DNA from 2 places in the Pseudomonas sp. MWU13-2517 genome. Region 1 is predicted to be linked to the other one. Evidence: predicted binding sites of a transcription regulator. Region 1 holds the regulator's gene; the other holds the start of a gene.
What was found. The regulator FliA, encoded in region 1, starts transcription of late flagellar genes. The targets are predictions, from matches to a motif close to CTAAAGTTTNNNNNNNNNNNGCCGNTAA.
Positions count from the first base shown of each region.

Region 2: the regulator FliA is predicted to act here: its motif matches at 1,878-1,905, upstream of M5B97_RS16395 (methyl-accepting chemotaxis protein).

Region 1 covers NZ_JALMFA010000005.1:8,296-12,208, reverse strand. Annotated here, with positions in the region: gene flhF (flagellar biosynthesis protein FlhF) at 1-785, shown strand, start outside; gene fleN (flagellar synthesis regulator FleN) at 891-1,724, shown strand; gene fliA (RNA polymerase sigma factor FliA) at 1,721-2,461, shown strand; gene M5B97_RS08600 (chemotaxis response regulator CheY) at 2,630-3,004, shown strand; gene M5B97_RS08595 (protein phosphatase CheZ) at 3,023-3,811, shown strand.
Region 2 covers NZ_JALMFA010000010.1:159,787-163,699, forward strand. Annotated here, with positions in the region: gene M5B97_RS16395 (methyl-accepting chemotaxis protein) at 1-1,654, opposite strand, end outside; gene M5B97_RS16400 (M48 family metallopeptidase) at 2,059-2,877, shown strand; gene M5B97_RS16405 (TMEM165/GDT1 family protein) at 2,940-3,524, opposite strand; yybP-ykoY riboswitch at 3,614-3,733, opposite strand; gene M5B97_RS16410 (class I SAM-dependent methyltransferase) at 3,785-3,913, opposite strand, start outside.

The sequences.
Region 1 (3,913 bases):
TGTCCCGCGACCTGTTGGCGCTGACTGCCGAAGTCGAAGAACCGCGCCAGGCGTGGCGCATGTTGCTGGCCCACTTGGCCCGCATGATCGTCACTCCGGAGCTCGAGCCCCTGGAAGAGGGCGGTGTGATCGCTATGGTCGGCCCCGCCGGCATGGGCAAGACCACCACTCTGGCCAAGCTGGCCGCCCGTTATGTCCTCAAGTACGGTGCTTCGAGCATCGCACTGGTGAGCATGGACAGTTATCGCATTGGCGCCCAGGAACAGCTCAAGACCCTGGGCCGTATCCTGAACGTGCCGGTGACCCACGTCGACCCGGGCCAGTCCCTGGCCAACGCCCTTGACCCGCTGTTGCGCAAGCGCGTGGTGTTGATCGATACCGCCGGCCTGCAAGCCAGCGATCCGGCGCTGCGCATGCAATTGGAAAGCCTGGCCGGGCGTGGCATCAAGTCGAAAAATTACCTGGTGCTTGCAACCACCAGCCAGAAACAGGTTCTTACCGCTGCGTACCATAGCTACAAGCGCTGCGGCCTGGCCGGTTGCATCCTCACCAAACTCGACGAAACTGCAAACCTGGGCGAGGTGTTGAGCCTGGCTATCGGGCATGAATTACCGGTCGCCTACCTGACCGACGGGCCGCGGATTCCAGATGATTTGCATCTGCCGCGTCGTCATCAGCTGGTCAGCCGTGCTGTCAGTGTGCAAATGCAAGAAGAGCCTAGCGAGGAAGCGATGGCTGATATGTTCGCCGACCTTTACCACAACCCGGCAAAACGGGTGGGGTGAGGCATGATGAGCACTGTGAAATGTATCTACATTGATGGTCTGCAAGCGATTCGCGCGACCACGCCATGTAGCCTGCGTCTAAGCAAGACAAGGTAAAGAAATAAAATGGGCAGCATGCATCCTGTACAGGTGATCGCGGTGACCGGCGGCAAAGGTGGCGTCGGGAAAACTAACGTGTCGGTGAATTTGTCCCTGGCCCTGGCAGAGCTTGGCCGTCGCGTCATGCTGTTGGATGCTGACCTGGGTCTGGCGAACGTTGACGTTCTGCTGGGGCTGACACCCAAACACACCCTCGCCGACGTGATCGAGGGCCGCTGCGAGCTGCGCGATGTGCTGCTGCAGGGCCCCGGTGGCATTCGCATCGTGCCGGCCGCCTCGGGCACCCAGAGCATGGTGCACCTGAGCCCGGCGCAGCATGCCGGCCTGATCCAGGCGTTCAGCGATATCGGCGACAACCTCGACGTGTTGGTGATCGATACCGCCGCCGGGATCGGCGAATCCGTGGTCAGCTTCGTGCGCGCCGCGCAGGAAGTGTTGCTGGTGGTCTGCGATGAACCCACCTCGATCACCGACGCCTACGCCCTGATCAAACTGCTTAACCGTGACTACGGCATGAACCGCTTCCGGGTGCTGGCCAACATGGCCCAAAGCCCGCAGGAAGGCCGAAACCTGTTCGCCAAGTTGACCAAGGTCACGGACCGTTTCCTCGATGTGGCCTTACAATACGTTGGCGCAGTTCCCTACGACGAGTCGGTGCGCAAGGCTGTGCAAAAGCAGCGTGCAGTCTATGAAGCGTTTCCTCGTTCCAAGTGCGCGCTGGCGTTCAAGGCGATTGCCCAGAAGGTCGATACCTGGCCGTTGCCCGCCAACCCGCGTGGGCATCTGGAGTTTTTCGTCGAGCGATTGGTGCATCAGACGAGCGCAGGACCGGTGCTATGACATCCAGCGGCTACAACCTTTACAAAAAATCGGCGCGTGACAGTCAAGGCGAATTGATCGAGCGTTACGCGCCCCTGGTCAAGCGCATCGCCTACCACCTGCTGGCGCGTCTGCCGGCCAGTGTGCAGGTGGAGGACCTGATCCAGGCCGGCATGATCGGCCTGCTCGAAGTGTCGACCAAATACGACGCGAGCAAAGGCGCGAGTTTCGAGACCTATGCGGGTATCCGTATCCGTGGTGCGATGCTCGATGAAGTGCGTAAAGGGGATTGGGCGCCGCGTTCGGTACATCGCAATACGCGAATGGTCAGTGACGCAATTCGCGCAATTGAAGCAAAAACCGGTCGCGACGCTAAAGATCATGAAGTTGCGGCCGAACTCCAATTGAGTCTCGATGATTATTACGGGATTTTGAACGATACCTTGGGCAGCCGCCTGTTCAGTTTCGACGACCTGTTGCAGGACGGCGAACACGAAGGGCTGCACGAGGACGGCGCGAGTGCACATCTCGAACCGTCGCGCGACTTGGAAGATGAGCGTTTCCAGGGGGCGTTGGCGGACGCGATTGCCAATTTGCCGGAGCGTGAGCGACTGGTGTTGGCGCTGTACTACGACGAAGAGCTGAACCTCAAGGAAATCGGTGAGGTCCTGGGGGTCAGCGAATCGCGTGTCAGCCAACTGCATAGCCAGTGCGCGGCTCGCTTGCGGGGGCGATTGGGAGAGTGGCGCGCGCGCTGACAGGCAGTGTGGGGACACTGCAGACGCGCCGCGAAAGTCGAAGGCTTTCGCGGGGTCGTGCCGTGGTGCCCTGGGCAGTCCTTTTTTGTGTAACGCCTGTTGATTGAAATGGCGCGTCCAGGTGCTGGGCGCGTTTAAGACTGCTTGGAGGTCGAATTGGACAAGAACATGAAAATCCTCATCGTTGATGACTTCTCAACGATGCGGCGGATCATAAAAAATCTGTTGCGTGACCTTGGGTTCACCAACACGATCGAGGCGGATGACGGCCTGACTGCGATTCCGATCCTCAACAGTGGGGCCATCGACTTTCTGGTAACCGACTGGAACATGCCGGGCATGACCGGTATCGAGCTGCTGCGCCACGTGCGCGCCGATGAAAAACTGCGCAGCCTGCCTGTGCTGATGGTGACCGCTGAAGCCAAGCGTGAACAGATCATCGAAGCCGCCCAAGCCGGGGTCAACGGTTACGTGGTCAAACCATTCACCGCATTGGCCTTGAAAGAGAAGATCGAAAAAATCTTCGAACGCATCGGTCATTGATGCTGCCACGGGGGCGCTATGGAGCAAAATGAAACGTCACAGGGAGACTTTGAGTCGACCCTGAAAAAGCATGCTCTTCAGTTGGTCGAGTGCCTTGAAAAAGGTCAGTTCGGCGACGCAGTGCAGTTAATCCATGAGCTCAACCAGACTCGTGACCGCGGCCTGTATCAGGAAGTGGGCAAGCTGACGCGAGAGCTGCACAGTGCGATCGTCAATTTCCAGATTGACCCGCACATGCCCCAGGCCGAAGAGATTTCGCAAATCACCGATGCCACCGAACGCCTGTCCTATGTGGTCAAGCTGACTGAGGCGGCGGCCAACCGCACCATGGACCTGGTGGAAAACGCCACGCCTCTGGTCACCGGCATGGCCAACGAAGCCCAGGCCCTCAGCGTTGACTGGGGCCGCTTCATGCGCCGGGAAGTGGGCGCGGAAGAGTTTCGTGAGTTGGCGCGTCGGGTTGAAGGTTTCCTGTCGCGCAGTGAGCAGGATAACCGCACGGTTTCCAGCAACCTCAACGACATTCTGCTGGCCCAGGATTACCAGGACCTTACCGGTCAAGTGATCAAGCGGGTGACCCAACTGGTCACCGAAGTGGAAAGCAATTTGCTCAAATTGGTGCTGATGGCCGGCCAGGTCGACCGCTTTGCCGGTATCGAACATGACCGCGCAGCGATCCTTTCGGAAAAAGATCCACAAAAACACCTCGCCAAGGGTGAAGGTCCGCAGATTCATGCCGATAAACGTGAAGACGTCGTATCCGGTCAAGATGACGTAGACGATTTGCTGTCCAGTTTAGGCTTTTAGGTCCTGATAACGGCAAATGACGGTCGCGCCACGCCCCGCAAGGTGCAAGGCCAGGCATGAGGAGAGAGGTTTGGTTTTTCCAAATGAACGACGAATAACGAC
Region 2 (3,913 bases), on a different contig from region 1:
TCCCGCGAATCGCCGTGAGAATCGCATTGATGTTCTCGCTGTCCTTGGCCAGGGTCTGCACCACGCCCACGGCTTTGCCGATTTCTTCGGCAAGCGCACCGATGGAGGTTGAGGTATCGCGCACAATGCGCATGCCCTGGCTTGCCGCCTGGTCGGCATGGCTGGCGGCTTGCGCCGCCTGGGTAGCGTTGCGCGCCACATCCTGCGCGGTGGCGGTCATCTCGTGCACGGCGGTTGCCACCTGATCGATCTCGACCATTTGTTTGTGCACGCCCTGGTTGGTGCGAATCGCGATGTCAGCGGTGTGTTCCGACGAGTCGCTGACCTTCTGCACCGAACTCACCACTTGCGTGATCATGCCTTGCAGCTTGATCAGGAAAGTATTGAAACCGCTGGCGATCGCGCCCAATTCGTCGGCGCGGTCACTGGTCAGGCGGCGCGTGAGATCGCCTTCGCCCTGGGCGATGTCATTGAGCATGGCCACCATTTGTTTGAGCGGGCGGGCGATGCCGTGGCCTACCAGCCAGATCACCACCAGGCCGAGGCCCGCGATCGCCAGGCCGACCATAGCCATGCCGAAGATATCGGTCTTGCGCTGGGCTTGCAGGTCACTTTGCAGTTTGTTCGAATCCGCCATCACGGCGCTCAGGGGTAGTTGCAGCATCAAGGTCCAGCGCGCTTCAGCCTCGCCGATGTTGAACGGCAGGAACAGCTCGATATGCCCGTGTTCCTTGTCGACGTCGTAGCGCACTTCGCCGACTTTCAATTGGCCGAGATTGGACAGCTCCTGGCTGTCGAGCAGGTCGCCGGCCTTCTCGCCGAGTTTGCTGGCGTCCTTGGTATAGGCCACCAGGCGTCCATTGTTGGAGATCAGCGCCAGTTCGCCGGCGCCGTCGTAGAGGCTCTGGTCGGCGCGGGCCAGCATGTCCTGGATGAAGTTCACCGACAGGTCGGCACCGACGATGCCCTGGAACTTGCCGTCGATCATGATCGGCTCGATAAACGACGCCAGCATCACCATGGCATTGCCCACCTTATACGGGGCAGGGTCAATGGCGCAGGGTTTCTGGCTTTCCTTGGAGCACAGGTAGTACTCGCTGGCGCGTATACCGGTGGAGAGGATTTTCTGGTCGTTGACGTCGGCGAGTTTGTCCAGGCCCAGGCTGCCATCGGCGTTGCGGTACCACCACGGCAGGAAGCGACCGTCGGTGCCCATGCCGACGATCGGGCTGTTCACGTAATTGGCGTCGTTGTGATCGATTGCGTTGGGTTCCCAGCCGATGTAGGCGCCGAGAATTTTCGGGTTACGCACCACCGTTTCATGCAGCAGGCTGATCAGTTGCTCGCGGCCCATCTGCAACGCGGGTTCGCCCTTGGCGTCTTTCATGCCGAGCAGGGCGTTGGTGGTGGCCAAACCTTTGGCGGTCACCAATGGCGCTTCCAGTTCGCGCTGGACCAGTGTGGCCTGGGTCTGCATCAGCGCGGTAAGCCGCTCCTTGATGATTTGCTCGAATTGGGTTTGGGTGCGCTCCTGCACCATTTCCTGCGTGCGCGCACCGGAAAACAAGGCGTAGAGCACCAGCACTGCGACCACGCTCAACACGATGGCGCCAGTAAGTGCCGCCACGGAAAACTGAATCGACTTGAATTTCATGAAGGCTCCGGGCACAGAGAGGGTTGGCTAATGCCAGTCAGTTAAGCGATAGAGCGGACAACGAGTAACCTGTGGCGAGGCAGCTTGCTCCCGTTGGACTGCGTAGCAGGCCCAGTCTTTTCAAGCCCAAAGCTGGGGCCGCTTCGCGACCCAGTGGGAGCACGCTCCCTCGCCACAGTGACTATGCTCATCCTTAACTGACTGCCATTAGGGGGCTCATTTTTTATCGGCCATGCCGCAGGGAGTCTTAAGGTTTGTCCTGCAAATTAGTCGGTGGCGTCGCAAATGGGATGATCACTGGCGTTGTGAGATGTATCCGAAATTTGACGGTTACACGTCTGTTGTATCTGGCTTCTCTATAAATGACCGCCTACGATACGCGCCTGATTTTCAGGGAGAGTGTCATGAAGAAAATAGTGGCGGTAAGCCTACTCGGTTCAGCGGTGCTGCTGGCAGGTTGCCAGTCGGTCAACACCACCAGTGGCGGCGCCGTGGGAGTCGAGCGTAAGCAGTACATGTTCAGCATGTTGTCGAGTCAGGAAGTCGACCAGATGTATGCCCAGTCCTACCAGCAGACCCTGGGTGAGGCGAGCGGCAAGGGTTTGGTGGACAAGACCAGCGCCAACGCCAAACGCGTACAGGCCATTGCCAACCGTTTGATCGCCCAGGCGCCGACCTTCCGCCCGGATGCGGCGCAGTGGAAGTGGGAAGTGAACCTGATCAAGAGCGATGAGATGAACGCCAACTGCGGGCCTGGCGGCAAGATCTTCGTGTACAGCGCGTTGATCGACAATCTCAAGCTCACCGATGACGAGCTGGCTGCGGTAATGGGTCATGAGATTGCCCACGCCTTGCGTGAACACGGCCGTGAAGCCATGTCCAAGGCATATGGCATCGAGATGGCCAAGCAGGGCGCTGGTGCGCTGTTCGGCCTGGGCCAGGACAGCCTGGCACTGGCCGATACGGTCACCAACTACGGCATGACCTTGCCTAACAGCCGCGCCAATGAAAACGAAGCAGACCTGATCGGCCTGGAGCTTTCGGCCCGCGCCGGCTACAACCCGAACGCCGCCATCACGTTGTGGAACAAGATGGCCAAGGCGTCAGAAGGTGCGCCACCGGAGTTCATGAGTACTCACCCGGCGTCCGACAGCCGGATCGCCTCGTTGCAGGCGGCGATTCCGAAGGTGATGCCGCTCTACCAGCAGGCCAAAAAATCCTGATCTTGTAGAAAATCCAATGCGGGAGCGGCTTTCCGCTCCCGCATTGGATCGGGTTTACCGCCTTAGATCCAGCCGCTGCTCTGCATGGCCTTGTACACCGCCACGATCGCCAGGATGAAAAACGCCGAAGCCGCCAGTCGACGAATCAAGGTCAGCGGTAGTTTTTCCGCCGCAAAGTTCCCCGCTAATACCACCGGTACGTTGGCAATCAGCATGCCCAGGGTGGTGCCGATAATCACCAGCCACAATTCCGGGTACTGCGCTGCCAGCATCACCGTGGCGATTTGTGTCTTGTCGCCGATTTCGGCAAGGAAGAACGCGATCAGCGTGGTCAGAAACGGCCCGAATTTGCGTGTGGTACTGGCTTCGTCATCGTCGAGTTTGTCCGGCACCAGGGTCCACAGTGCCGTGGCACAGAAGCTCGCCGCCAGGATCCAGTGCAATACCGCATCCGAGAAGAAACTGCCGAACCAGGCCCCCACGGCACCGGCCGCCGCATGGTTGGCGAGGGTTGCGGCAACGATACCCGCGATGATCGGCCAAGGCTTGCGAAAGCGTGCGGCGAGGATGAGTGCGAGCAGTTGCGTCTTGTCGCCGATTTCGGCCAAGGCAACGATTGCGGTAGGAACGAGTAATGAATCCAGCATCAGGTAGGTTTCCAGGGGCGGGTCGACACGGCTATGACACGTACAGCCTTCCCGCCCCGGGTAAGGTGTGCGTGTCATAGGTCTTGTCAAACCCCGGTCCGTCTGTGCGGACTCCTGGGTCGCATACGCCATGGTCTGCTGACCAAGTATGTTGACGTATGCCGGACGAGCGTGGCGCTCGTGGGAGACTACTCCCCTAGGACGGAGCGGATTCTGCCTAGGCAAAACGCATTCGGCAAGCCTTCTTTTTCAAACGCCCGTCAGCCGCGCTTGGCACGGTAAATGCGAAAGCCGTTGCTTTCGGCCTTGATCGCACAGACCCCGAGATGCTCTTCGATCAGCGGCTGATACTTCAGGAAGCTGTTGGCAACTAACCGAAGTTCGCCACC